Regions from separate parts of the Vibrio sp. HB236076 genome, predicted to be linked through region 1. Evidence: predicted binding sites of a transcription regulator. Region 1 holds the regulator's gene; the other holds the start of a gene.
The links. The regulator MetJ, encoded in region 1, represses methionine synthesis genes. The targets are predictions, from matches to a motif close to TTAGACNTNTANANGTCTAA.

Region 1 (15,270 bases):
CTCGACAAACAGGCGAGACTTGAGCGCTTGACCTTAAGACGCAATTTACTGCTGCGCAAAGCGTGGTTAGAGTGGGCTCAAGAAGTGGTCAACGAACTGGAATTGATGGCCGCTTAATCGCGCCTTCTTCTCATACCCATCATCAAAAAAAGCTTGCCAATTGGCAAGCTTTTTTTGATGATAAGAGCGTACGAAAACCCAATTACCCTTGTGGCCTTACCCCTAAGGTATGGCACAGAGCGTAGGTCATTTCGGCGCGATTGAGAGTGTAAAAGTGAAAATCTTTCACCCCTTCTCGGCTCAAAATCCGGATCAAATCGATCGCTTGGCTGGCACCGACCAATTGCCTGGTCAAGGGATCGTCATCCAAGCCTTCGAACTGGCGTGCCATCCATCGAGGGACTTTGACGTGATTTTGCGCGGCAAATCGCGCCGCTTGTTTAAAGTTCGACACCGGCAAGATCCCCGGCACAATTTCAACCTCAATCCCCGCTGCCACACAGCGATCGCGAAAACGCAAATAGCTTTCCACATCAAAAAAGAACTGAGTAATGGCACGGTTCGCCCCCGCTTCCACCTTGCGCTTTAAATTTAATAAGTCGGCTTGGGCACTTTTCGCCTCGGGGTGCACTTCGGGGAAAGCGGCTACCGAAATATCAAAGTCGTGTTGTGACTTTAACAAGGCCACCAAATCCGAGGCATACATCTCTGGCACGCCCCCACCGGCGGGAATATCACCACGCAAGGCGACGATGCTTTCAATGCCGTTTTGCCAGTAATCGTTGGCAATGTCGATAAGCTCTTGACGGCTGGCATCGATGCAAGTGAGGTGAGGGGCTGAAACCAAACCGGTTTGCGCTTTAATCGCTTTGATGATCGAGTGGGTGCGTTCGCGCTCACCGGAGTTGGCGCCATAGGTAACGGAGACAAATTTGGGGTTGAGCGTTTTTAAACGGTGCACCGACTGCCACAGCGTTTGTTCCATTTTTTCCGAGCTGGGCGGAAAAAACTCAAAAGAAACGTTGATATCACCAGAAAGCTCAGCAATATTTTGGTTGAGCGCGTCAATATGCCCTGCGTGTGTGTATGCCATAAAAACCCCTACTCGTGCGCCAGATACTCGTTAGTGTGACGCCAATCGTCATTTTAGCCGTCTATATGTCTAAATAATCTGTGCTATTGATGCTAAAGTCAACGGTTTGTGGGTGAATTTTATTCATCTATCATATAACTTTATTTCAACTTATTCGTTAAGCGCAATCTGATGGCAAGACAGCCCTGCTAAACTCTCTCTATGCCATGGCAAAATAAGTCACACCATCAAGGACTTGTCATATTCCACTCATGGGCAGCACCAAGGCCTTCCCCCTAGCGCCGTATTTCATCGCCTGGCCGCTAAAACTCGACAAGTCAGACAATTAATACTACATATTAATTATCAATTGCCGATAACGCATTTATCCTAATGATAAAATAAATACTCACTCGGCTTTTAACTACCCCCCTGACGACGGACGCAACGGATGAACAAATTTACCCTGAGAATATCCCTGGCGATTGGCGCTTTGATCGCCGCCATTATTACCGCCTTAATCGCTTTAAATTTTTTCAGTTTTCAACAAGAGAGCGCGGAGTTAAACAAAAGTTTACTCAAAGAAAAAAACGCCAATATTCAAAACTCGATGCAAGAGCGTTTTTCGGCTTTTCGCAGCATGCTCGCTGGGGTGAACATTACGACCGCCGACATTGAAGGCGACAGCTTATCCGGTTATGCCGTCAGTCAACTGGAGCTGTTAAAAAAGATCCAGGCAGGGTTTATCGAGGATGCCTTTGTGATGAATAAGCGCGGCGAACTCTATAACAGCGCCGGGATCAAAATGGACTTTAACCTCAAAGACAACGGTGATGATTATTATCGCGCCTTGTTTGAACGCGGTGAAACCTTTGCCGTTTCCGAACCTTTTGAATCGGCCATCACCGGCAAACAAATTATCGTTATGACGTATAAGCTCAACGATAACGTGGCCTCGTTAACGTCTATCTATCTCGATTCCCTGCTGACGGAGTTGGTGATCCGCGACGATTTGTTCTTGTTTACTCATCAAGGCACCGTGCTGATCGCGCCCTATGAAGACTACCTCGGCAAAAACATATATGAGTTGCGGCCTAAGTATCGCGACTTTAATGCCCAACAGCCAGAGATGAGCTACCAAGCCGAGGTAGAAGGCCAATCCATTGCCTTCACCTCGTTTTGGAGCCCAGTGCCGATCAACAACTGGCAATTTGTGACTTTCGTCAAAAACAGTTACATCAATCAAGGGGCCAATCAACAGCTCAAAATCAGCCTGCTGCTCGGGGTGGTCAGTTTATTGATCGCGATTGGGGCACTGCTTTTGATTGTCCAGCGTCAGGTGCTCAAACCGGTCGGCGGCACACCTGAAGAGATAGAGAAAATCATGCGCACCATGGCCAGCGGCGACTTTCGGATCGATTTGGTTGAAACCGGTAAAGAAACGGGGATTTATCACTCGCTAATTTTGTTGACCAAAGAACTCAAATCCCTGATTTCCAATAGCCATACCCTGTCGGAAAGCGTGTCGTCGGCCTCAGAGCAACTCAATGTGATCATGAGCCAGAGCAAAGACAATGCCCAAGCCGAATTTTCGCAGATGGAGCAAATTTCCACCGCCATTAACGAGCTGTCGTCGACCTCGCAAGAAGTCAGTGAAAAAGCCACCATGGCGGAACACGAAGCGCGCACCGCCCTAGACAGTGTTCAAGAGGGACAGTTAACCCTAGAGCAAAATATTCAGTTGACGGACAGCATCAATCGCTCTGTTACCGACAATGCCGTAATTGTCGATGAATTGCGTCAGTTCTCCATCGAGATTGATTCGGTGACGGAAGTCATCAACTCGATTTCAGAACAAACCAACTTATTGGCCTTGAACGCCGCCATTGAAGCCGCTCGCGCCGGTGAGCACGGCCGTGGCTTTGCGGTGGTCGCCGATGAAGTGCGCAGCCTCGCGTCCAAGACCTTAGAATCGACCGTCAGCATTCAGCAAATTATCGAAAAGCTGCAATCGCAATCGAACAAAGCGCAATCAAACATGACCGAAAGCGTCGATTTAATTGCTCAGTCGGTGGAATTGGCCGACAAGGTTAAAGCCTCGTTTGAAAACATCGCTCATGCGGTAGATTCGATTTCTGAGATCAACACCTTAGTGGCTACCGCCTCCACTGAGCAATTTAGTGTTACGGAAGACATTTCGAAAAACACCACCATGGCGTTTGATTTGGTCCAACAAAACGTCGCCGGGGTCGAAGAGACGCTGCAAGCGTCCAATGCTTTATCTAAACTGGCCGAGAAACAAAAACACGATTTGAGTTTCTTTAAGATTTCTTGACACCTCAGCGACAAACAAAGCGCCCCTAACAGCCTCAGAACCCCAACCTGGGGCTGTCATCGGACGCAGAGCCTTTAACCTGAATGGGGTTTGCCATTCAGGTTTTTTTTGTTCTGCTCTGGCTAGATTCTGCTGCCACATTCATTCAGTGTCATAAAAGTCACTTCAATTGGTCACTTTTTTGTCATTTTCCACTGCTATAAATGGGCCAACATTTATTAGGGAGCATGATCCATGAAAGGTTTATCTATCGTCGCAACTTTGGTTGCCTCTTCACTTTTATCAATGAATATGGCGCAAGCGGAAACATTCCAACTCGACAGCCGCTACCAAGACAACGACCACGACATGGTCGCTGATATTCCGACCGATGAAGATAAACTCATCGACCCAAGCACCTTAATTTTCGCCTACACGCCAGTAGAAGACCCAGCAGTGTATGCTGATGTCTGGTCTGAGTTTCTTGCTCACATGGAAGAGGTCACCGGTAAAAAAGTGAAATTTTTCCCTGTGCAATCTAACGCGGCACAAATCGAGGCCATGCGTGCCGGTCGCCTACACGTGGCAGGCTTTAATACCGGCTCTAACCCATTAGCGGTCGCTTGTGCTGGCTTTAGACCCTTCACCATGATGGCGGCAAAAGACGGCTCGTTTGGTTACGAAATGGAAATCATCACCTACCCAGGCTCTGGCATTAATACCCCAGCAGACCTCAAAGGCAAGAAGCTCGCCTTTACGTCGCAAACCTCAAACTCGGGTTTTAAAGCTCCTTCGGCCATTTTAAAAGCCGATTTTGACTTGGTCCCAGGTCGTGATTTTGAAGCGGCGTTTTCCGGCAAACACGACAACTCGATTCTCGGCGTGGCCAATAAAGATTACCCAGCCGCCGCGGTGGCCAACTCGGTCATTCACCGCATGGTGGCACGTGACGTGATCAAAGCTGACCAAGTTCAGTCAATTTACAAATCACAAACCTTCCCAACCACCGGCTACGGCGTGGCTTACAACCTCAAGCCTGAGTTGCAAGAGAAGATCAAACAAGCCTTCTTTACCTTTAACTGGGAAGGCAGCAAATTACAGCAAGAGTTCAAGAAAGAAGGTCAGTTTTTACCCATTACCTTTAAAGAACAATGGGCTGTCATTCGCAAAATCGATGCCGCCAACGGTGTCTCGTACACCTGTAAATAAGGCCTAACCGGGCTCAATCGCGTATTGTGGCCCGGTGAGACTTTCAGAGGTGAGGCACGCGTCTCACCTCTGATATCAAATGCGTTCACTCCCATCGTCCTGTTGACATCATGCAACACCGTATTGGCGGCTTTGCCATTCCCAATCTTGGGCTGTCACTCTTTGCTTTTGCCACCTACGTCGCTAACGGTAAAACGGTTGCGGAAAACCATTTGATTGATCACTCATTCACACCATCACTGTTAGGATTTTCCCCGTGTTAAACATCACCAATCTCAAGAAGCGCTACAAAACCGGCCCTTGGGTACTGAAAAACATCAACGTTGAAGTACAACAAGGCGAGATTGTCGGCCTTATTGGTCCAAGTGGCGCCGGCAAGTCGACACTCATTCGCTGTATTAACCGTTTAATTGACCCCAGTGAAGGCAGTATCGTGCTCAATGGTGCCGATTTAGCCTCGCTCAACAGCCAACAAATTCGCGCTCAGCGTCGTCACATTGGCATGATTTTCCAAGAGTATGCCCTAGTAGAAAGACTGAGCGTGATGGAGAACGTCTTGTCTGGCCGTTTGGGATACTTGCCTTTTTGGCGTTCTTTCTTGCGCCGTTACCCACAACAAGACATTGACAATGCGTTTGAATATTTAGACCGCGTCGGTTTGATTGACCATGCCAACAAACGCGCCGATGAGCTTTCTGGCGGCCAGCGTCAGCGCGTTGGGATCGCCCGCGCCTTGGCTCAAGATCCTCAGTTATTGCTGGTCGATGAGCCGACCGCGAGTCTCGATCCCAAAACCTCACGCCAAATCATGCGTTTAATCCAATCTTTGTGTCGCGAAAAAGGCTTGCCTGCAATCATTAATATCCACGATGTGCCTCTGGCGATGCAATTTATGGATCGCATTATCGGTTTACAAGGCGGCGAGATTGTCTTTGACGGCGCGCCAAATGCGTTGACAGAAGACGTGTTAAGCCGCATCTACGGCGATGAAAATTGGCATGGGGTTAAAAACGATGCCACCGAGCAAGAGGACACAGAGCAAGAGAACACGCCTTCTGCCGCCCCCAACGTCTCGACACTTGATACCACGGCGAAACCAGAAGAGGTAAGGGTCTGATGCGTACTTGGCAACGTCCTCATTATTTGGTCCCAGACAAGCGCTGGCGATTGGCGCTGTGGGCACTCTTTGCTCTCTACTTGATTGTCGGGCTGAGCAGTATCGAGGTCAACTGGGCGCGAGTCTACGAGGGAATGGAGCGCGGTTCGCGGTTCTTACAAGGCTTTTTGTACCCCGACTTTAGCCGACGCGCTACCGATATTTACGCGGGAATTTTAGAAAGCTTGACCATGACCGTCACCTCAACAGTGGCCGGTATCTTGCTGTCGATTCCGTTTGGATTGGGCGCCGCTCGCAATATTTCGACCCGACCAATCTATCTTTTTTGTCGCGCTTTTATCGCCGTGTCTCGCTCGATGCAGGAAGTGATCGTCGCCATCTTTTTGGTCGCCCTGTTTGGCTTTGGCGCGTTTGCCGGCTTTTTAACCCTCACTTACGCCACCATTGGTTTTTTGGGTAAGTTGCTGGCCGAAGAAATTGAAGGCATCGACAAAAAGCAGCTCGAAGCCATCCGCGCCACAGGAGCTTCGTGGCTTCAGTGTTTCCATATGGCAATTTGGCCGCAGGTGATGCCGCGTATGATCGGCTTGTCCTTCTATCGCTTTGACATCAACTTTCGCGAATCGGCCGTGATTGGCATTGTCGGCGCAGGCGGCATCGGCGCCACGTTAAATACCGCCATTGACCGCTATGAGTACGACTCCGCTGGCGCAATTTTACTTTTGATCATACTCATTGTTATGGCGTGTGAATACCTATCGGGATGGATTAGAAAATGGGTCAGTTAGACAACCGCTTTGAAGCACAACACAAGATCTGGCAGGGGCGAACTTCTCGCCACACTTGGCTGGTTTGGGGAGGCTGGTTCGCCCTAATGTTACTGACCAGTTATTGCTGGGTGGTGATGAATGAAGAGACCATTTGGTACTTTATTTACGATGCGCCGCAGCAAGCTTCTGATTTGATTGATCGCATGTTCCCGCCGGCATGGCCTTATATCCACCAGCTTTACCAGGCGCTTTGGGACACGTTAAACATTGCCACATTAGGCACCTTACTCGGCGTGATATTGGCGTTTCCCGTGGCGTTTTTGGCCGCGCGTAATACCACCCCGTCACTGCTGTTTGTTCGCCCGATTGCGCTGTTTATTATCGCCGCGTCTCGTTCGATCAACTCCTTGATTTGGGCCTTGTTGTTGGTGGCGATTTTAGGGCCGGGTATTTTGGCCGGTGTGATTGCCATTGCCTTGCGCTCGATTGGTTTTGTCGCCAAATTGCTCTATGAAAGCATCGAAGAAATCAACACCACCAGCGTCGAAGCGATTCAGGCCACCGGTGCCTCGCGTTTTCAGGTTATCGATTACGCCATCATTCCGCAGATTTTACCGGCTTTTTTCAGCATTGCGATTTTCCGTTGGGACATCAATATTCGCGAGTCGACCATTTTGGGCTTAGTCGGTGCTGGTGGGATTGGCTTGTTCTTGTCATCGTCGTTAAACGTGCTCGCCTGGCCGCAGGTCACCTTGATCATCCTTGTCATTTTGGCCACCGTGGTGGTGTCGGAGTCTCTGTCTGCTAAGGTGCGCGATTTGCTCATCTAGCCACGAGGAGAGGTCACGCCGTAGGTGATGCCTCTTACCCCTCTTATAAAAAATGGCCCATATCACTTTTTGGTGATGGGCCATTTTTTGATTCGCTTTCTTGACTGAGAGAATTACAGCAAACTCGCCAAGCGATTGAGATCAGACTGAATCGCCCCGGCAGTGACTAAGCGGCCCGCGCCAGGCCCGCGAATCACCAGCGGGTTGTCTTTATACCACTGGCTTTCAATGGCAAAAATATTATCACAAGGCAACAAGTTAGCCAGAGGATCGTCACTTGCCAAAGCTTCGACGCCGACGGTGGCTTGGCCGTCTTTGTTGAGCCGCGCCACATAGCGCAATACGCAGTCATCGCGCTTGGCTTGTTCGAGCTTCTCTTCAAGTAACGCGTTTAGCGCTTCGGGATGATCAAAAAACGCATCGACAGAGACGTGATTGAGCGCGTCAGGCACTAAAGATTCGACTTTGACTTGCTCGGGTTCGATGGCCATCCCGGCTTCGCGAGCTAAGATCACCAGTTTGCGCATCACATCCGAGCCGTCGAGATCGTGACGAGGATCAGGCTCGGTCAAACCTTGTTGCCAAGCCAGATCGACCAATTCGCTAAACGGTACACTGCCGTCAAACTGCTGAAACAACCAAGATAAAGTACCGGAAAAAATCCCCGACAGGCCAATGAGTTGATCGCCGCTTTCTTTGAGATCACGCACCGTGTGGTTAATCGGCAATCCCGCGCCCACCGTGGCGTTGTAAAACCAATGACGGCCAATTTTCTCGAACGCATCTTGCACTCGGTAGTAGTCTTCACTGCAAGCCGAGCCGGCGACTTTATTGGCCGAGATGAGGTGTAACCCCTGCTCGGCAAACTCGACATAGCGTTCCGACAAGGCTTGGCTGGCCGTGACATCAATGACCACAGCTTCGTCGTACTCCGACAAACTGCCCAGCTGTGACACCCAGTCGCCTTGCTGATGCGATACCGCGTGTTGCGAGAACTCCGCGATGGCTGAACTCGAGTCCAACCCTTTGGCATCAAACCAGTAACGCTGACTGTCGGCGATCATCACCAATTCAAAATCAATCCCGTAACGCTTATTGAGTTCGCCCTGCTGCTCGGCAAACAGCGACAGCCAACTCGAACCGATATTACCTTTGCCACACAAGGCGATCGCCACGCGTTTGTGGGCCGAAAACAAGTGGCGATGCAAGCCGATCACTAACTGAGACACCGGGGTTTTTCTCAGTACCGCCACCAAGCTCAGCGCCGATTCTGACTCGCTGATAAACTCCACCGGCGCGTGTTTCAATTGCTGAAAAAACGCGTGACTGTGATACGGGTTTTTGGTGACCCCTGCCCCGACGGCCGCGACGAGTGAAAAGCCTTCTTTGAGCTTGATTTCCGCTTCAACGGCATTTTCTTGCAGTACACTCATCGCCCCAACGGCAATTTCTGGCGTGTAGGCCAAGCGCAGGCATTGCTGATCGGCTTGCCATTCGTAGGTCAATGGCTCAAGTTGCGCACGGCGCAGTGGCTTTAAGGCCACATCGGGGTCGACACTGCTGTCGCGATTGGCAAAGCGCAGCTGAATGATCCACACATCGTCAAGGGAAGAGACTATTTTCGCTCCGCGTCCCGAGGCCAATACTCGCTCAATGCGCGTTGAGCCGGCTTCGGCCTGGTAACTGCAGCGCAAATTGAGATCCATCGCACTTTGCGCCACCGGTTGTAACGTGCGGCTGTGTAACACCGGAGCCGCCAAACGCGCCAGTTCACTGGCTTCGTCTAGGCGCAACAAGGGCAGTAGACAGGCATCATCAACAATGCGTGGGTCAGCGCTGTATACCCCGGCCACATCACTCCAGATAGTGACCGTGTGTGCCTCGCACATCGCGCCAATCACAGTGGCAGAATAATCGGAGCCATTGCGGCCAAGCAGCACGGTTTCCCCTTGCTGGTTTTGCGCCATAAAGCCCGTGATCACAATGCGTTCGTCGTCATAACCGTCGAGCAAGGTGTTGAGAAGCGGTTGAGAAAGGGCCTGTTGAACCTCGGGCTGGGCACTGCGCTCAGCGCGCAAGAACGCCCGGGAGTCAAGCATGGCCGCCGGCAAGTTGGCTTCGCTAAGCAACGCCGACAACAAACGCGCAGACCACACTTCGCCAAAGCCTTGAGCATGGGCCTTTTGCGCCGCACTCAGCGGGGCTTGATAACGCTCTAACACCTCAAGGTCTTGATACAACAGCGCCAATAATGTTTGCGCCACATCGCCGCTCAGCAGGTGTTCGATCAACTCGGTATGCCATTGGCGTATCGCTAATAACGCTTCGTGCGCTAACCGGCCGTCGCTTTCTAGGCCTTGTAAAAAGCCAATTAAGTGGTTGGTGGTTTTCCCCGCGGCGGAGACCACGATCAGATCCCCGGCTTGTGAATAGTCCGCCAACAGTTTAACCACGCGTTGAAAACACTCCGGGTCGGCTAAACTGCTGCCGCCAAATTTGTGTAATTGACGCGCCGGGATCATGCTTGTCCTTCCTGGGCTTGGCCAAAGGCTTGCTCGAGATCGTCAATCAGATCTTGTGGGTCTTCCAACCCGACAGAAAGGCGTAACAACATTTGTGATACCCCGGCTTGTGCTAAAGCTTCTTCGCCCATGGCGCGGTGCGTCATCGAGGCAGGGTGGCAGATCAAGCTCTCGACCCCGCCGAGCGATTCCGCCAAGGAAAATAGCTTGAGTGAGGTGACAAAGCGCTTGAGCTGTTCAAATTCGCCGTTGAATTCAAAGCTCAACATACAGCCAAAGCCGCTCTGTTGCGCTTTGGCAATCTCGTGGCCTGGGTGCTCTGGCAAACTGGGGTGATACACGACTTTGACCAAGTCCTGGCGCTGTAAATAAGCGAGAATTTGCTGCGCGCCACTTTCGTGCGCTTTCATTCTCACGCCCAGAGTTCGCAGGCCTCGCAGGGTTAAATAGCTGTCAAATGGCGTTCCGGTCGCCCCGATGCAATTGCCCCACCACGCCAGTTGTTCAGCGTGCTCTTGCTGCGCTGAAATCACCACGCCGCCGATCACATCGGAGTGGCCGTTTAAATACTTGGTGGTGGAGTGAATGACAAAATCCGCCCCTAAGGTCAATGGCTTTTGAAAGACGGGGCTCAAGAAGGTGTTATCCACCGCCACTAAAGCGCCAACCGCTTTGGCTTGTTGACAAATCGCGGCGATGTCAACCACGCGCACTAAGGGGTTAGACGGGGTTTCGAGCAAAATGAGTTTCGGTTTTTTGGCCAAGGCTTGTGCCATCGCTTGTTGATCGGTTTGATCGACAAACTCGACGTTAAAATCGCCTTTTTGCGCACGGGTGTTGAACAAACGATACGTCCCACCATAGCAATCGTGAGGGGCAATAATGGTATCTTCAGGACCGATAAACGCCGATACCCACAAGTTGAGTGCCGATGTGCCGCAGTTGGTCACCACCGCCCCCGCCCCTTCTTCTAGCTCGTATAAGGTTTGCTCTAACAGGCCTCGGTTCGGGTTGCCAGAGCGGGTATAGTCGTATTTAGGCACTTCCCCAAACGCGGGAAAACCATAGTTGGTCGACAAGTAAATCGGTGGTACAACGGCGTGATATTGGCTATCGGACTCGATGCCGGTACGTACAGCAATCGTGGTGGGTTTGCGCTGGCTCATCTGTGTATTCCTTAACATTCTGCTCGCGATGAATGAATTCTACGCTATCTCAAAGGTAGGCACTTCATCAAGCGTTCAATGGTGATTGAGCTCACTTTACTGACTGAAACACGGGACGTCAACACTTCTAGACGTCTATATGTCTTTGCTTATGGCAGTAAATCCCGCTAAAATCACCAAAACCGTACCTTTTGGTTATCGTCGCGGGGGTCAGCTTGGCCAGCCTTTGTGCCATAACCACAAAAAGGTAAATTAAATCAAAATTTTATAAAAAAGGTAAAGGTGTGCAATGGCAAAGTGGAATGGCGATTACTTAAGCCCTTATGCAGAGCATGGCAAAAAAAATGAGCAAGTGAAAAAAATTACAGTATCCATTCCTCTTAAGGTACTTAAGATTTTGACCGATGAAAGAACGCGTCGCCAAATTAATAATTTGCGCCACGCCACCAACAGTGAATTGCTGTGTGAAGCCTTTTTGCACGCCTATACCGGCCAACCTTTGCCCACCGATGAAGATTTGCGCAAGGACAAACCCGACGACATCCCCGCAGAAGCCAAGGCATTAATGACGGCGATGGGGATTGAATTTGAAAGTTTTGACGATCAATCAGACTAACGGTCACCGCTGACTAAGCCGTTTGAAAAAAATGTAAATTAACGTAAAAAATTGACTCAAGCTTAGCGTTTTCGGCTATTTTATTGACGACCTTAATAACTAGGCAAGCTCGCCCCTTGAGATTTTTTGCCTGGCAGACAATGTCGCCATACCCTGCGATCCCCCATTGTCTGTATAAGAGAGCAGAGCCTTGTGGCTCTGCTTTTTTTTTCGCGTAATACGGCTTTTTTCACTGACTGGGTGGCAAAGCCACGCCACGTGTTCACCTTGAGCCCATGGACACGTCTTTGCCGTCATCTCTTTCTTTTCCCTCGGCCTTGCCCGCCACGCCAGAATCAATGGCGGCCTGAGCCACGGCGTTTGCCACCCGCGCCAATAAGCGCTGGTCAAAGGGCTTGGGCAAAATATAGTCTGGGCCAAACTCCAGCGAGGTGACCCCTGCTGCTTGGCACACCTTGTCTGGCACCGTCTCTTTGGCCAATTGCCGAATGGCGTCGACGGCGGCCAATTTCATCGCTTTGTTGATCACCCGAGCGCGCACCTGTAAAGCGCCGCGAAAAATGAATGGAAAGCACAACACATTGTTCACTTGGTTGGGGTAATCACTGCGCCCGGTGCCGACAATGGCATCGGGCCTGGTATCTCTGACCGCTTCTGGGGTAATTTCTGGGTCGGGGTTGGAACAAGCAAATACCAATGGGCGCGGGGCCATGGTCGCCAGTTGCTCACAGGACAACACGTTGGGCCCCGATAGCCCGACAAAAACATCGGCGCCGGCGATAGCGTCAGTCAGGGTGCGCCGCTTTGTCTCGCGGGCAAACGCTTGTTTGTAGACCGTGAGATCGTCGCGCTGGCGATGGATCACGCCTTGTCGGTCGAGCATGAGCAGGTTATCGGCTTTGGCCCCGCAATCGATCAGCAAATTCATACACGCCATGGCCGCCGCGCCTGCGCCAACGCACACAATCGAGCAATCGCCTATCGCTTTACCTTGCAGTTCTAAGCCATTGAGGATCCCCGCGGCAGTCACGATCGCGGTGCCGTGTTGATCATCGTGAAAAACGGGGATCGAACAACGCTCAATCAAACGCCGCTCAATCTCAAAGCACTCTGGCGCCTTGATGTCTTCTAGGTTGATACCGCCAAACGTATCGGCAATATTGGCAACGGTATCGACAAATTGCTCGACGTTTTGCTGATTGACTTCAATGTCGATGGCATCGATACCGGCAAAGCGCTTAAACAGCAATGCTTTCCCTTCCATAACCGGTTTCGCGGCTAACGGCCCCAAGTTCCCCAACCCCAAGATCGCACTGCCATTGGTGATCACCGCGACGAGATTGCCTTTGCCGGTGTAGTGATAGGCAGCGTCAGCACAACGGGCAATTTCGCGTACCGGCGCCGCCACGCCAGGGCTGTAGGCCAAGGCTAAATCGTCACTGGTGTCTGCCGCTTTCGTAAGGCGGATCTCAATTTTTCCTGGGGTGGGGTGAGCGTGATAATGCAGCGCTTTTTGGTCTTGGTTGTCGGTCATCGTGGATCTCTTTACTCATCATCGAAAGGTCATTGTAGAGGCAAAAAAGACAACGAGGCGGGGGTGAGATCAAGGAAGTGTAGGATAGTAAAAAAAGAAAGGCGTTAAGATCAAAAAAGACGCCCATTGAGCGTCTTTTTATGACTAGTCAAAAACCGTCTCGAGGACTTATTTTTTGCTAGATAGCGCACCGAAACGCTTGTTGAAGCGATCTACACGGCCGCCAGTATCAACGATACGTTGCTTACCAGTGTAGAATGGGTGACATTTGTCACAAACGTCTAGGTGGATAGATTCTTTGTTTAGAGTTGTGTTGAACTCAAAAGTGTTGCCGCAAGAACAAGTTGCAGAAACTGCTTTGTATTCTGGATGGATGCCAGTTTTCATGGGATAACCTCAATAGTAGGCCGTGTCGCTATACGAATCTTTGCCGTACACCACACGTAGTCAAAAAAGAATAGTCACAGAAGGAAACGCTCCTGTGAGGCGCGGTATAGTAATGAATCCTACCCGGTTAATCAACCTATAACGCCACTTTTATGCTATTTTTTTGAGCACCTTTTCCTGGCCATAACTCAATACGGCTGTCGCTGCCCTAGCCTTGCCCCATCGCGAGCTGCAGAGTCGAATCGCAATGCGTCGGCAGCCTAGAGGCCGCCATCGCCAAGAGCGTCACTTGCAACGCGACAACAAGCTGACGAAGCTCGAATTTTTATTGCGCTTCGATTAGACTAAACGGCGCTGCCCCAATCCGATAGGACCTAATGAGACCGAGTATTGCCAAGGTCGCGCTGCCTGTGCCGCTCGACAAACAATTTGATTATATCATTCCCAACTCGCTGTTTCCGATCATCGGTGGGCGCGTCAGTGTGCCTTTTGGTCGTCAAACTTTAGTCGGCGTGGTGACCGCGCTCAGTGATCAATCCGATTACCCGCGCGAACAACTCAAGTCACTCAAAAACGTCCTCGACCAGCAGCCGTTGTGGGAGGCGCCGTTGTATAAGTTGTTGGTTTGGTGTAGCCAGTATTATCAATACCCTTTAGGCGAAACCTTAGCCAATGCCCTGCCCAGTGCCCTGCGAAAAGGCAAGCCCGCGCAGCACGCCGCGCGCCAGATGTGGCATCTAACCGAGCTTGGCAAGCAGCAATCGATGCAGTCAATGGGCCGAGCGGTCAAACAAGCAAAAGTATTGCATTTACTCGCTCATGGTCCGCTTGAGCATCAGGCCATGATCGATGCCGATATCAGCCGCAGTGTGCTCAATGCCCTCTGTGACAAAGGCTGGATTCGCGCGGTGTTAGAGTCGGTGAGTGTTGCGCCTTGGCCCAGTGAGATCGAAACCGACCAAGACAAACCCAAACTCAACCAAGAGCAGGCCATCGCCATTGCCGCGGTGAACAGTGAATCTCACTTTGCCTGCTATTTACTCGATGGCGTGACCGGTTCAGGCAAGACGGAAGTGTACCTCAATATGATCGCCGCGGTGCTTGAGCGCGGTAAGCAAGCGCTGGTTTTAGTGCCGGAGATCGGCCTCACTCCGCAGACCATTCAACGCTTTGCCCGTCGTTTTCGCGTGCCGATTTCCGTTATTCACTCCAACCTGAACGACAGCGAACGCCTCAATGCGTGGCTAGACGCCAAAAGCGGGCGCAGTGGTATCGTGATCGGCACGCGCTCGGCACTGATGACGCCGTTTGCCGATCTGGGTATTATCATTGTCGACGAAGAGCACGATGCCTCCTACAAACAGCAAGATTCACTGCGCTACCACGCCCGAGATGTCGCGGTAATGCGTGCCAACCACCTCGACATTCCTGTGGTCTTGGGCTCGGCAACGCCGTCTTTTGAAACCTTACACAATGCGCATCAGGGCAAATATCGTCATTTACACCTGACCGAGAGAGCCGGTGTGGCCGTCGCGCCCAAAAGCACCATACTCGATATCAAGGGCTTGTATCTAGACAGCGGCTTATCGGCACCTTTAATCGCCCAAATGCGTCGTCATTTAGAGGCCGGCAATCAGGTCATGCTGTTTCTCAACCGGCGCGGTTTTTCTCCGGCCTTAATGTGCCATGAGTGTGGCTGGTTGGCCGAGTGTCAACGCTGTGATGCCTATTAC
Region 2 (15,270 bases), 830 kb from region 1:
TGAAAAGCTCGTGGCGATTGGGTGTTTCTGTATCGGCACCAACCAAGTTGATTTGGCTGCAGCCGCCGAGCGTGGTATTCCTGTATTTAACGCGCCGTTTTCTAACACACGTAGTGTGGCTGAGTTGGTATTGGGTCAAATCTTACTACTTCTTCGTGGTATCCCAGAAAAAAATGCGCTTGCCCATCGCGGTATTTGGCAAAAAAGCGCCGATCATTCCTTTGAAGCTCGTGGAAAGGCGCTCGGTATCATTGGTTACGGCCATATCGGTACTCAATTAAGTGTTATTGCTGAAAACTTGGGTCTAAATGTTTACTTCTATGACGTAGAAGACAAACTCCCACTTGGTAATGCCATGCAAGTCAACACCATGACTGAGTTACTCAACAAGTGTGATGTCATTTCTTTGCACGTACCTGAAACCGCAGAAACAAAGAACTTGATGGGTGCAGAAGAGTTCGCTCAAATGAAACCAGGCTCGATCTTCATCAATGCGGCTCGTGGTACCGTGGTTGATATCCCTGCCCTAGCACAAGCGTTAGAGTCCGGTCACCTTGCTGGTGCCGCGATCGACGTATTCCCTGTTGAACCTAAAACCAATGCCGACCCATTTGAGTCACCACTGTTGAAGTTTGACAATGTTATTCTTACGCCACATATCGGTGGTTCAACGCAAGAAGCGCAGGAAAACATAGGTTTGGAAGTAGCAGGTAAACTGGCTAAATACTCAGACAACGGCTCTACACTCTCGAGTGTCAACTTCCCAGAAGTGTCTTTGCCACAACTGCGTCAGTGCTCACGTCTGCTGCACATCCACAAAAACCGCCCTGGTATTTTGACTCAAATCAACACCATCTTCGCTCAAGAAGAAATTAACATTGCCGGTCAGCACCTACAAACTGACGCGAATATCGGTTATGTAGTCATCGATGTTGAAACTGAGCGTTCAGAAGAAGCACTTGAAAAGCTAAAAGGTATCGAAGGTACGATTCGTGCTCGCATCCTTCACTAATTCCATCTTAGGACGCTAACATAAATCGAAAAGCCCCAGTGTTGTTTGAACACTGGGGCTTTTTAATAACATTGACCGTCATGGTTCATTACGGATTAATGTGGCGCTTCAAGCTTAAAAACGACACTGACTTGATCAGTAATCGAAATAGTCGGATCATTAAACTGGGCCGCTGAGGAGCGCGCTGTTGACTGGCGTTGAACAATGGGTTGTAAGTTTCTAGGCTGCTGGTAGTTGATCTCCCAAACACCACCTAGTCGATAGCCAAAGCCTTTGGCCAATACTTCAGCTTGATTTTTAGCATCTTCTATTGCCAACATTCGTGCTTGCTGCCTAAACTCAGACTCTCGCTTCACTTTGAGTTGAACATTATCCACTTGATTCATCCCGTTAGACAAGGCAACGTTTAGGTATTGGTCCAATTTATCTACTTCAGCGACCTCCACTGTCATTATCCTTGTCGCGCGATAGCCAACTAATTCCGCTTCACCACTTTTCGGATAGTGATATTGAGGCGTCACCGATAAGTTAGAGCTGCTAATGTCGGCTCTCGACATTCCGGCTTTCATCAAGGCACGGGTAACGGTATTGACTGAGTTATCGACCGCCTGCTTTGCCTGCTCTGCGTTCATGGTGGACTCTACAACCCGAACGCGAAAATGTGCACTATCGGGGGCAACTTTAATTAAACCGTAGCCATTGATCGACAAATGAGGGAAAGGGACATCCTGGGAAAAACTTGGCCAAGACACACTTGACGTCACAAACACAATCAAAAATAACAGAATTCTCATAACTCAGACTCCTCGCTCCATAGACTGATAATATGAGAAAATAGCTGTGCTTGAGTCATCAGTTTACATTTCTAACAAAAAACTGACTGAAGTTGACGATAGCCCATCTCTACTGGCTTAACACCTTTGCACTGTGGTTCTTAATCGCTACGGAAATCGCTTTTAGACCTCGCGTTTCCATGTGCCAATGATGCCAATACAACTTCCTCTGCCATCTGCGCTCGGGGTCGATTTCAACCAATTGACCGGTGGCCAGCTCCGTTTCAATTTGCAGTTTAGGGATCAAACAATAAGCAACACCGGCAAGCGCTAACTTCACAAATGCTTCAGAGCTCGCGACTTTATGCTCAACCAATGGGCGACGATCGGTATGAAAATAATAACTCAGAAAATCTTGATGTAAGCGATCATATTGATCAAATACAACCGCAGGCGCCTCAATCACCGTTTGTGCATTAAGCCCCTCTGAAAAGTATTGCTCGAAGAATGTTGGGGTCGCCACACAAACGTAGTTCATCTTACCAAGGTATTCCGCAATACACCCCGACAAAGCATCAGATTGCAAACTGATCGCTCCAGCAACTTGACCGCTTCTCAACTTTTCCAATGTATGGGACTCATCACTGACCAATAAATTCAGTGCAACTTTGCCCGCCGATAGTATCGGTTGCAGTGCCGGCATTAACCAAGTCGCCAAAGAATCCGCATTGGTTGCCAACGACAGGCTGACCACTTGGCGCTGTTCGATGCCGATTAAATTCGGCAACACATCTTGCTCCAGCAAACCAACTTGATGATAAAAACTCAATAATTGCTGTCCTGCAGCGGTCGCTTCGGGTGGTTGAGTCCGAACCACAACGGGCTGCGAGAGCCACAATTCCAATTGTTTAATACGTTGGGAGACCGCCGATTGTGATAAACACAAAAACTGTGCGGCAGTATCAAAGCCGCCCTGCGTGATCACAGCGTCCAAGGCTTCTAACCATTTATAATCAAAACCACGCCAGCTCATATCAATACTACTTATATAAGATTAAAATAATTAATTACACTTATATTATCCTGATCGCTATAGTTTGAGCAATTGTAAACACCATATTGAGATAAATATGAATACATTGTTGATATTGCAAGGCTTTGGCCTAGGAGCGAGCATGATTTTACCCATCGGTGCTCAAAATGCCTTCGTCTTAAATCAAGGAATAAAAAAACAACATCACCTGACCACGGCGACGACTTGCAGCTTACTGGATATGTTCTTTATTTCCGTTGGTATATTTGGAGGTGGAGCCTTGATCGCGAGTCATCCAATCCTACTCAATAGCCTAACCATTGCCGGTATCCTATTTTTATTGGTTTATGGGGGGCTGTCGATAAGAAGTGCGCTAAAGTCAACTCAAACTATGTCGAATGCGAATACATTGGCTTTAAGCCGCCGCACTGTGATTGCTGGAGCACTCGCAGTGACTGTATTTAATCCGCACCTTTATCTCGATACGGTTGTCGTATTGGGGTCGATTGGGGGGCAGTTTGAAGGTGACGACCGATTATCTTTTGCCTTGGGGACAATATTAGCGTCATTCACTTGGTTTTTTACGCTCTCCATCGCTGCAGCCAAGTTATCTCATAAGCTCAATCGCCCAAAAGTCAGAAAAAGCATCGACCTGTTTATCGCTGCGGTGATGTTTATTATCGCTTTTTCACTGTTACAACATTTATTAGAACGTCTCGATTAGTGCTAATTTAGTCATAACGTTTACGTAAAGTACAAAAAAATCGAGGCCTAATTGGCCTCGATAACTTTTCTCAACATCGATTAATCGAGTCGGTCGAGATGAACATCCATTTGTGGGAATGGAATTTCAATGCCATTTTCATCCAAGCCCTCTTTGATCGCTTGCATCAGGTCATAATAAACGCCCCAATAATCATCGCGTTTAACCCAAGGGCGAACCACAAAGTTGACTGAAGAATCTGCTAACGTGTGGACACCAATGGTTGGCTTTGGATCTTTGAGCAAACGCTCCTCTTTGGCCACAATATCTTGCAGCACTTGTTTTGTCTTGGCCAGATCCGCTTTATAAGACACGCCAATGACCAAATCCATACGACGGGTATCAAAGCGAGAGTAGTTGGTGATCGCTCCACCAATAATCGAAGAGTTTGGCACGACAACCAGTTTATTATCGGGTGTTTTAAGGTAAGTTTGGAAAATTTGAATCGAGTCAACCGAGCCTGAAACACCAGCGACTTCAACATAATCCCCCGACTTGAACGGACGGAAGCTGACGATCAAGACACCCGCCGCGAAGTTTGACAAAGACCCTTGCAGTGCCAAACCAATGGCTAAACCCGCCGCACCGATAACCGCAACCACTGAGGCGGTTTGTACGCCAATACGACCAAGAGCGGCAATCAAAACAATGATAAATAAGGTGTAACGAACAATTGCCTGTAAGAATTCTACGACAGCTTTGTCCATTTTGCGCTTCTGTAATAGCTTAGCTAAACTCCCCGCAATCGCTTTAGTAATAATATTACCGATAAACAAAATCAAAACTGCTGAAATAATATTGACGCCATATTGGATCAGCAAATCAGAATTGTCGGTTAACCACTGGTTGACACCACCGAGATCGGCGATATTTGTAACGTCTATTGACTCTCCGGCCATAGTTGTAATCCCCTAAAAATATAAAACAATCACGGCACATCCATTTATGCCAAATAAGATGATTAGAGTAACGGTAAAGTACTAATCGAACTAGTGATTTAAAAAATCTCACCAACATTTTACAAAAAAAAATCCCACTTTATGACTAAAGTGGGATTTTAAGCAAATTTACTGGAAATAAATTACAGAACGTCTACCGCGTTAAGATCAGCAAAAGCTTTCTCTAGACGAGTCACCATTGATGATTGTGCTGCGCGCAACCAAACGCGTGGGTCGTAGTATTTCTTGTTTGGCGCATCAGGGCCTGTTGGGTTACCAATTTGACCTTGTAGGTAGTCGTGGTTGTCCGCTTCGTACTGACGAATACCATCCCAAGTAGCCCACTGTGTATCGGTATCGATGTTCATCTTAATAACACCGTAACCGATTGACTCTTGGATTTCAGCTTCTGAAGAACCAGAACCGCCGTGGAATACGAAGTTCAAAGAGTTTGCTGGTAGACCAAACTTCTCAGAGACATACGCTTGTGAATCGCGAAGGATAGTTGGTGTCAATACCACGTTACCAGGCTTGTAAACACCGTGTACGTTACCGAAAGAAGCGGCAATAGTGAAACGCGGGCTGATCGCGTTTAGTTTTTCGTACGCGTAAGCAACGTCTTCTGGAGAGGTGTACAGCTCAGAAGCATCCATGTGAGAGTTATCAACACCGTCTTCTTCGCCACCAGTACAACCTAGTTCGATTTCTAGAGTCATGTCCATTTTAGCCATACGCTCAAGGTATTTAGCTGAAATTTCGATGTTTTCTTCTAGAGATTCTTCAGATAGGTCAATCATGTGAGAAGAGAAAAGAGGCTTACCTGTTTCTGCAAAATGCTTTTCACCTGCGTCAAGTAGGCCGTCAATCCAAGGAAGAAGTTTCTTCGCTGCGTGGTCAGTGTGAAGAATAACAGGAACGCCATACGCTTCTGCAACCGTGTGTACGTGCTTAGCACCAGCGATTGCACCTAGAATTTGTGCACCTTGGCCTTCAAGTTTAACGCCTTTACCAGCAAAGAAAGCAGCGCCGCCGTTAGAAAACTGAACAATAACCGGAGATTTCACTTTCGCAGCAGCTTCAAGTACAGCGTTGATAGAATCGGTACCTACACAGTTTACTGCAGGAAGAGCGAAGTTGTTTTCTTTTGCAACTTCAAATACTTTCTGAACGTCATCACCAGTGATAACACCAGGTTTTACGAAGTCAAAGACCTTAGACATGGACGTGATCCCTATATATCAGTTGTTTTAATGTATAAAACAGATTAATTGTACTAACTTGGCTTACAACCCAGTTGAGTTTCGCAGATATTCTAACAAAACCCGCTCAGGATTGCAGCAAGTTCTCAAAAAGCAACCGGGTACTGGCAGGGGTTCAGACCTAGCGCCAGTGCCCTTTTGTTCGATTGAATCTAATCAATAAAAACAAAGCGGGCTTAACCCGCTTTGTGACATTACGCCTTTGCGCGTGCTTCTAGCATTTCAACAGCAGGAAGCGCTTTGCCTTCGACGAACTCTAAGAATGCACCGCCACCTGTAGAGATGTAAGATACATCAGCTTTGATACCGAACTGATCAATCGCGGCCAGCGTATCGCCACCGCCAGCGACAGAGAAACCTTCTGAAGCAGCGATCGCTTCTGAAATCCCTTTGGTTCCAGCTTCAAAGTTTTTAAATTCAAACACACCCACAGGGCCGTTCCACAAAATGGTTTTCGCCCCTTTTAAGATTTCAGCCAATGCTGCGGTTGATTCTGGGCCAAGGTCAAAAATCATATCGTCATCTTGAACTTCAGAGACGTGCTTGATTTCCGCTTCAGCGTTTTCATCAAATGCTTTTGCACAAGCAACATCGGTTGCCACAGGGATTGCACACTCATCCATCAGCTTCTTCGCCGTATCGACAAGGTCAGCTTCATACAGTGATTTACCCACATTGTGGCCTGCTGCAGCAATAAAGGTGTTTGCGATACCACCGCCAACGACAAGTTGGTCGGCAATTTTAGACAAGGACTCAAGGACGGTTAACTTGGTAGACACTTTAGAACCACCAACGATCGCAACCATTGGGCGAGCTGGGTTATCCATCGCTTTACCTAGGGCCTCAAGTTCGTTGGCAAGAAGAGGACCAGCACAAGCAATCGGGGCATGCATGCCAACGCCATGAGTAGAGGCTTGAGCACGGTGAGCCGTACCAAAAGCATCCATAACAAAGACGTCACACAATGACGCGTATTGTTTAGAAAGTGCTTCTTCGTTTTTCTTTTCGCCTTTGTTGAAGCGAACGTTTTCTAAAACAACAAGCTCACCCGCGTTAAGCTCAAGGCCGTCTAAGTAATCTTTGGCAAGTTTTACATCACACTCAAGAGCGTCGTTGAGGTAATTCACTACCGGTTGAAGAGAGAACTCGTCTGCGTATTCACCTTCAGTTGGGCGACCTAGGTGAGAAGTAACCATGACTTTTGCGCCCGCTGCTAAGCAGTGCTTGATGGTGGGTAGAGATGCGAGAATACGTGCATCAGAAGTTACTTTGCCATCTTTTACTGGCACGTTTAGATCAGCACGGATAAATACGCGTTTACCTGCTAAGTCCAGGTCAGTCATTTTAATTACAGACATGGTTTGTCCTCTCGTATTAAAGTCATTAAGTTTTGTGCATTGAACAGCCAATCTGTTCAATGTGAAAAAATTGTTATGCTTATCGATATGGCGATGTTACCGATTTATTTCAAGAAGGAAAATAAATAATTTCCCTTTTGATAAAACTATTATCGGCAGTGATATAGAACCAATGCCGTGTCGAGCATACGGTTAGCAAACCCCCACTCATTATCACACCACACCAACATCTTGACCAAGCGTCCATTGCTCACTCGAGTCTGAGTACCGTCGACGATAGCACTATGAGGGTCGTGATTAAAGTCAATCGAAACTAACGGTGCTTCAGTATAATCAACGATGCCCTGCAGTGTACACTGAGCGGCTTGAATAATGGTTTGATTTACATCATTGACCGTGACATTTGACTGGATGGTGACACTGAGATCCATCGCAGTGACATTCACCGTGGGAACACGCACAGAAATCGCTTCAAACTTATTTGAAAACTTGGGGAAAATGCGCTCAATGCCTTTGTGTAATTTCGTGTCTACCGGGATGATAGATTGACTGGCAGAGCGAGTGCGTCGCAAATCGGTGTGATAAGCGTCAATCACTTGCTGGTCATTCATTGACGAGTGTATTGTGGTAATCGTCCCTGAATCAATGCCAAATGCCTCATCGAGTACCTTGATCACCGGAACAATACAATTTGTCGTACAGGATCCATTAGAGACCACGGTGTGTTGAGGCAATAACGTTTCTTGATTGACACCAAAAATAATTGTGTTGTCAATATCTTGGGCTGCAGGATGAGAAAAGAGAACCTTTTTAGCCCCCGCGGCAATATGCGCTAAACCATCGCTTTTACTGCCGTAAACCCCGGTACAATCTAAGACAATATCAATGTTTAAATCTCGCCAAGGCAAGCGTTGGATCTCATCGAGATGCAATACACGAATGACGTCTCGTCCCTGATCGGGGCGCTCGATATACAAATGCTCTTGATCGTGAGAAACTTTTAGGCCGAAGCGACCGTGACTGGTGTCGTACTGTAACAAGTGAGCCATCGCTTCTGGTTGTGCCAACTCGTTGACTGCCACCACTTGGATTTGTTCTGAATACCCACTTTCATAGACCGCCCGCAATACATTACGGCCAATACGGCCAAATCCATTGATCGCCACTTTTAACATTATCTTTTCCTCTACACCTGATTGCGCTTAGTTTACCCTATCCCTAAGTTGGCATCAGTAGTTTGTTGAATGAAAAGCCAGTTATCCCCACCTTGCGGTTCCACTGGCCAACAATGGAGTGAAAAGCGTTTGAGAACACGACGACTTTTTTCTTTTAAAATAAGTATCTAAGCTATTATGTTAACAATGCCAATGAGTCTCACTTCTCCTTATCCCCACAGTGCGAAGCTTGATGCGTAAAAACGATTTGCCCTTTTTCTCCGCACAAAAAAAGAAAAGACTTGTAATTCAGCGAACGAAATTTAAAATAGCCGTCTAGATGTAGAAACACCTACAAACTTTTGTATTGATGGTTGAGTAACGTCCCATCGCCCTCATGATTAATTTAAGTGGAGCTCTCATGGCTAAGCACCTGTTTACTTCTGAATCGGTTTCAGAAGGTCATCCAGATAAAATTGCAGATCAAATCTCAGATGCGGTTCTTGATGCGATTCTTGAACAAGATCCCAAAGCGCGTGTAGCCTGTGAAACTTACGTTAAAACCGGTATGGTCATGGTTGGCGGTGAAGTAACCACCTCTGCTTGGGTTGATATTGAAGAGTTAACTCGCCAAACGGTTCGCGATATTGGCTACACGCACTCAGACATGGGCTTTGACGCCGACTCTTGTGCTGTGCTTAATACCATTGGCAAGCAGTCACCAGACATCAACCAAGGTGTTGACAAAGCCGATCCTAAAGAACAAGGCGCCGGTGACCAAGGTATCATGTTTGGTTATGCGACCAATGAAACCAGCGTGCTCATGCCCGCCCCGATTACGTATTCTCATCGCTTGGTACAACGCCAATCAGAAGTACGCAAAAATGGCACCCTACCTTGGTTGCGTCCGGATGCGAAATCTCAAGTGACTTTTAAATACGAAAACGGCGTTATTGCCGGTATCGATGCAGTAGTTTTATCGACACAGCACAGTGACTCAATCTCCACGGCCGATCTACGCGAAGCCGTCATGGAAGAAATCATCAAGCCCGTGTTACCTGCAGAATGGTTAGATAAAGACACTAAGTACTTCATTAACCCAACAGGCCGTTTCGTTATCGGTGGTCCGATGGGCGACTGTGGTTTGACTGGTCGTAAAATCATTGTGGATACCTACGGCGGCGCAGCGCGTCACGGTGGCGGCGCGTTCTCAGGTAAAGATCCATCAAAAGTAGACCGCAGTGCCGCCTATGCTGCGCGTTACGTGGCAAAAAACATCGTTGCCGCTGGCCTTGCGGATCGCTGTGAAATTCAGTTGTCTTACGCCATTGGTGTTGCCGACCCAACCTCTATCATGGTTGAAACGTTCGGTACCGAAAAAGTGTCAACAGATGTCATTGTCGACGCCGTTCGCCATCACTTTGACCTTCGTCCATATGGCCTGCAAGAGATGTTGAACTTATTGCAGCCTATTTATAAGAAAACCGCTGCCTACGGTCACTTTGGCCGTGAAGAATTCCCATGGGAAGCCACTGACAAAGCGCAAGCATTGCGTGACTTTGCCAACTTAAAATAAGTTTTAAGCCGAATTTAGACGGTAAAAAGCCCTTGCATTGAAGTAAGGGCTTTTTTATTGTTGGTCACTTATCGATTCACATAGACTACTAATCTAGTGAAATAGTTGGTCCCCCAAGTGAATTAAACACTCAGTCACAAGGTTAAGAACATGGTATGTAGACTCTCTGCTGCGATTTGTCTTTTGCCTTGTTGTGACACTTTTTCCTGCGCTATCATTCACCATATACTGGTACAGATTGGTATAACAGAGCGACCCACGTATAAGCGTATTTATGACTGTCCCTACTCTTCCTTCTGCATTGATTGATGCTGTACAACACAGCCTTGAAGCTTGGTGTCGAAAAGCCAGTGAAACACTTCAGCAAGCGGTCTCCCCGCCGCCCATCCATTTTGATTTGAAGGGAAAGTCGGCAGGGCAAGCATTGTTACAACCAGGGATCATCCGCCTCAATCCCATATTATTGCTCGAAAACCAGACCGAATATTTCGAGCAAGTCATTCCTCATGAGCTTGCCCATTTACTAACCTACCAATGCTTTGGTCGCGTTAAGCCCCACGGTGCAGAATGGCAATATATGATGGAGAAAGTGCTCGGCATTCCCGCCATTACCACCCATAAGTTCGATGTTCAATCCGTACAGGGCAAACTGTTTAACTATCGTTGCCAATGCCGCTCACACCAATTGACCATTCGCAGGCACAATAAAATCGTGCGCCAGCAAGCACAATACTATTGTCGATATTGTCAGCAGCCCTTAACCCCAACATGATAGAGATAAAGCGATAACGACACATCACCACTCACTGATTCACCAACGAGTTTTTCTCAACGAGACCTTTATGATTTTGCGCCACTCGATACTATTTTCATCCATTGCTGTACTCGGCACCGGATTGAGTTTTCAAGCTCTTGCTGAGCACCCAGCCTCATTCGCAACGGCCAAGCGTTTACTCGCGACTAAAATTTACCCACAACACACCACCTCTTTTTATTGTGGTTGTCCGATTCAATGGCAAGGCCGAAAAGGCATTCCCGACTTGGCCGCTTGTGGTTACCAAGTGCGTAAGCAACCCAAGCGCGCCAATCGCATTGAATGGGAGCACGTGGTCCCTGCTTGGCAGTTTGGTCATCAATTACAATGCTGGCAAAAAGGCGGCCGTAAATATTGCGCGCGCTACGATCAAGATTTTAAGAAGATGGAGTCAGATATGCACAACCTTACTCCAGCTATCGGTGAAGTAAACGGCGATCGTTCGAATTACAACTTTAGCCAGTGGAATGGCATGGACGGTGTCAGTTATGGGCAATGTACGATGCAAGTCAATTTTAAGGGGCGCAAAGTGATGCCACCAGAATCTTCACGTGGCGCCATAGCTCGGACGTATTTATACATGAGCCAAACTTATGGCTTTAAGCTATCGTCAAGTCAGAGTAAGCTAATGCAGGCTTGGAACAGACAATATCACCCTAGCGAATGGGAGTGCCAACGCGAAATAAAAATTGCCGATATACAAGGCAACCACAACCCATTTGTGCAAAAAGCCTGTCTGCAGTTACAAGAATAATGTCTGCCGTACTGCCAGTTTTTCAGTGGCAAGAGACTTGTTTTTTGCCATTGATGCATCCATGTTAATAACTTAAATGTATTTAGGAAGCCGGTCTTATGCGAATCCCGCGTATCTATCACCCCGAACCGATTGAGCAACTTGGCACCTTAGTGTTAAGTGATGACGCAGCAGGACACGTCTCCCGGGTACTGCGCATGCAAGTGGGTCAAGAAGTGTTACTTTTTGATGGCTCTGGCGCTCAATTTCCCGCCATTTTGAGTGAAGTAACCAAAAAAAGCGCCTGTGTCGACGTTCAACAACGACTCGATCACAATATAGAATCACCGCTCAACTTGCACCTCGGACAAGTTATCTCTCGAGGTGACAAAATGGAATTTACCATTCAAAAGTCGGTTGAACTTGGCGTTAATACGATCACACCGCTCATTTCAGAACGCTGTGGGGTCAAATTGGATGCCAAGCGCTTTGAAAAAAAATTATCTCAGTGGCAAAAGATTGCCATTAGTGCCTGTGAGCAATGTGGCCGTAATATCATCCCTCAAATTCGGCCGATCATGACACTTGAACAATGGTGTCAAGAACCCTCTGCCGCTTTGAAGCTCAATTTGCACCCCAGAGCGGAATATTCAATCAACACCTTACCTGAAAAATCACAACACATTCGGCTGTTGATTGGCCCGGAAGGAGGTCTATCGGCAGAAGAAATTACGATGACACGCGATCATCAATTTGCTGAAACCTTACTCGGACCACGAGTATTGAGAACTGAAACCGCCGCATTAACCGCCATCACAGCCCTACAAGTCCGCTTTGGCGATTTGGGCTAAAAGGAGTATTTTATGATTAAAATCGGTATTGTTATGGATCCTATTGAGTCCATAACTATCAAAAAAGACACCAGCTTTGCTATGATGTTAGAAGCTCAGCGTCGTGGTTACCAAATCCATTACATGCAAATGCAGGATTTGCACCTAGAGCAAGGCGTGGCCCTGGCCGATACCAAAATCATCACCGTAGCGGAAAACCCGGATCAGTGGTACCAAGTTCAAAGTGAACAATCGATTGCTTTGTCTGAGCTAGATGCCATTCTTATGCGTAAAGACCCACCATTTGACACTGAGTATATCTACGCGACCTACATCTTAGAGCGGGCGGAAGAACAAGGAACGTTAGTGGTAAACAAGCCGCAAAGTTTAAGAGATTGCAACGAAAAGCTCTTCACCGCTTGGTTTCCTGAACTCACACCAACCACACTGGTCACTCGCAGTGCCGAGAAAATTAAAGCCTTTAGAGAGCAACACGGTGACGTAATTTTGAAACCGCTCGATGGAATGGGTGGTGCTTCTATTTTCCGCGTCAAACAAGGTGATCCGAACGTTTCGGTGATCATTGAGACCCTCACCGGTCACGGTCAACACTATGCAATGGCACAAACTTTTGTCCCAGATATCAGCAATGGCGACAAACGTATTTTAGTGGTCGATGGTGAACCCATGCCTTACTGTCTCGCCCGTATTCCTGCCGAAGGGGAAACTCGCGGTAACTTAGCGGCTGGCGGCCGAGGTGAAGCTCGTCCAATTAGTGAAACCGATCGTAAAATTGCTGAGACCGTCGCTCCAATTTTGAAACAAAAAGGCCTGATCTTTGTTGGTTTAGACGTAATCGGTGATAAGCTTACAGAGATTAACGTCACTAGCCCAACTTGTGTTAGAGAAATTGAAGCCAGTTTTGACATCTCGATTACCGGTAAACTCATGGATGCCATCGAGCGTTACGTAAAGCAATAAACGTCTAGGAATCAACCTCGATATAGGCTCTACCCCTCTTAAGAACAAGGAGTTAGATATGATGAATATAACCAATCACTTTCTTGTTGCGATGCCGACAATGAGAAATTCTGATTTAGAACGTTCTGTTATCTATATGTGTGAGCACAACGAAAAAGGCTCAATGGGGTTAGAACTCACCCAAGCCAATGACCTCACCATTGGAGAAATGCTAATCAAGGCAGATGTAGAGCCTATTTATCCACAAAACAAACCGCAAAGCTTATCTCAGCCCGTGCTTTTAGGGGGGATGACAGAACAAGATCGCGGCTTTATCGTCCACTGTCCGAAAGATGAATATCAAGCCAGTGTCAAAATGACCAAAGACATCACCATTACTTCCTCAAAAGATCTTTTAGAAGTGCTCGGTACAGAGGAAGAGCCAAGTCATTACGTCATCGCATTGGGTTACATGGCCTGGGAGGCAGGGGAACTTGAACAAGAATTAATGGACAATCACTGGCTATTGATTGAAGTCGATCCTCAGATCATTTTCGATACCCCGATAGAAAAACGTTGGGAAAAAGCACTCGGTTTATTAGGCGTCGAGCCCGCTAAATTGTCTTTTCAAGTTGGCGAGGCCTAGCGCTTATGTTCAACGACGATACGCATTAAAAACAACAAGAGAAAATAACATGTCAGACACCATCATGGCTTTTGACTATGGCACCAAAAGCATCGGGAGTGCAATAGGTCAAACTATCACAGGCACCGCCGCTGCGTTAAAAGCCTTTAAAGCCAAGGACGGCATTCCGAACTGGGACGACATAGAAAAGCAAATCAAAGAGTGGCAACCCGATTTATTAGTCGTCGGGCTGCCCACTGATTTACACGGCAAAGAGCTAGAAACGATTACCCCTAGAGCAAAAAAGTTTGCCAATCGTTTACACGGGCGATTTGGTTTGCCTGTCGAGTTGCACGATGAACGTTTATCGACCGCTGAGGCCCGAGCAGACTTATTTGATCGCGGTGGTTACCGAGCGCTAACAAAAGGCAATGTCGATTGCCAATCGGCGGTTGTGATTTTAGAAAGTTGGTTTGAAAAGCAATATCAATAAACCGCCAACCACATCGTGTACTTATCGGCCACCATCGTCGTCCTCTCAACGTCAGTGGTGGTTCAACTCACCGCTATTTCACGCTGATTGATTGAATCAATCACCGATATATCGCCCTTAGTAAATTGATTTTCTCAGCCCTGTTAGCGATCTTTTTAACCAACTAGGGTAACCCGCTATTTAGTAAGAGTCGTGTTAATCACAATCCAACGCTTTCAACGCCTCAGGGGGCAATATTCCTTGCTCGATATGCTGAGCCACACTTTGCTCAAGCGTTTGCATTCCACACTCTCGCCCGGTTTGCATCATCGAATACATTTGGTTCACTTTCCCTTCGCGGATCAAATTGCGAATGGCCGATGTCGCCATCAGCACTTCATAACACGCCACTCTTTTCTGCTGGGTACTATTGAGCAAGCGTTGAGCCACAACGCCCTTAAGTGACTCCGATAACTGAACTCGGATCATGGACTTTTCTTCTTGATCAAAGACATCGACAATACGAGTCACGGCTTGGCAGGCAGAGCGAGTATGCAATGTTGCCAACACCAAGTGCCCGGTTTCAGCCGCGGTTAGCGCTAACTGAATGCTGCGCTTATCGCGCAACTCTCCGACGAGGATAACATCGGGGTCTTCTCGTAATGCTGCCCTTAACGCCGCGGTGAAACCTAACGTATCTCGTTGCAATTGTCGCTGCGAAATTAAGCTTTGCTGCGAGTGGTGAATAAACTCGATAGGATCCTCAATCGTAATAATGTGTTTTTGTTGTGTGCGGTTAATGTCATCAACCATAGCCGCTAATGTCGTCGACTTGCCAGATCCGGTCGGCCCAGTAACCAAAATCAAGCCTTGCTGTGCCCTTGTCATTTGGGCTATCGCACTGGGTGCATTGAGCTGACAGAGTTTGGGAATCGAATCGGCAATGCACCTTAATACGATCGATAACCCC

Region 2: a site for MetJ is predicted at 8,619-8,638, ahead of metK (methionine adenosyltransferase). Genes of this name have one in related genera too.

The regions. Positions count from the first base shown of each region.
Region 1 covers NZ_CP162601.1:431,625-446,894, reverse strand. Annotated here, with positions in the region: gene AB0763_RS02150 (PadR family transcriptional regulator) at 1-117, shown strand, start outside; gene metF (methylenetetrahydrofolate reductase) at 203-1,093, opposite strand; gene AB0763_RS02140 (methyl-accepting chemotaxis protein) at 1,524-3,407, shown strand; gene phnD (phosphate/phosphite/phosphonate ABC transporter substrate-binding protein) at 3,693-4,595, shown strand; gene phnC (phosphonate ABC transporter ATP-binding protein) at 4,852-5,712, shown strand; gene phnE (phosphonate ABC transporter, permease protein PhnE) at 5,712-6,500, shown strand; gene phnE (phosphonate ABC transporter, permease protein PhnE) at 6,488-7,312, shown strand; gene AB0763_RS02115 (bifunctional aspartate kinase/homoserine dehydrogenase II) at 7,426-9,834, opposite strand; gene AB0763_RS02110 (O-succinylhomoserine (thiol)-lyase) at 9,831-11,000, opposite strand; gene metJ (met regulon transcriptional regulator MetJ) at 11,290-11,616, shown strand; gene AB0763_RS02100 (malic enzyme-like NAD(P)-binding protein) at 11,879-13,150, opposite strand; gene rpmE (50S ribosomal protein L31) at 13,319-13,537, opposite strand; gene priA (primosomal protein N') at 13,915-15,270, shown strand, end outside.
Region 2 covers NZ_CP162601.1:2,612,184-2,627,453, forward strand. Annotated here, with positions in the region: gene serA (phosphoglycerate dehydrogenase) at 1-1,012, shown strand, start outside; gene AB0763_RS11485 (SIMPL domain-containing protein) at 1,108-1,800, opposite strand; gene AB0763_RS11490 (LysR family transcriptional regulator ArgP) at 1,916-2,818, opposite strand; gene AB0763_RS11495 (LysE/ArgO family amino acid transporter) at 2,916-3,542, shown strand; gene mscS (small-conductance mechanosensitive channel MscS) at 3,623-4,480, opposite strand; gene fbaA (class II fructose-bisphosphate aldolase) at 4,663-5,739, opposite strand; gene AB0763_RS11510 (phosphoglycerate kinase) at 5,973-7,136, opposite strand; gene epd (erythrose-4-phosphate dehydrogenase) at 7,286-8,311, opposite strand; gene metK (methionine adenosyltransferase) at 8,712-9,866, shown strand; gene AB0763_RS11525 (SprT family zinc-dependent metalloprotease) at 10,141-10,638, shown strand; gene AB0763_RS11530 (endonuclease) at 10,709-11,434, shown strand; gene rsmE (16S rRNA (uracil(1498)-N(3))-methyltransferase) at 11,533-12,264, shown strand; gene gshB (glutathione synthase) at 12,277-13,224, shown strand; gene AB0763_RS11545 (YqgE/AlgH family protein) at 13,286-13,849, shown strand; gene ruvX (Holliday junction resolvase RuvX) at 13,899-14,321, shown strand; gene AB0763_RS11555 (type IV pilus twitching motility protein PilT) at 14,517-15,270, opposite strand, start outside.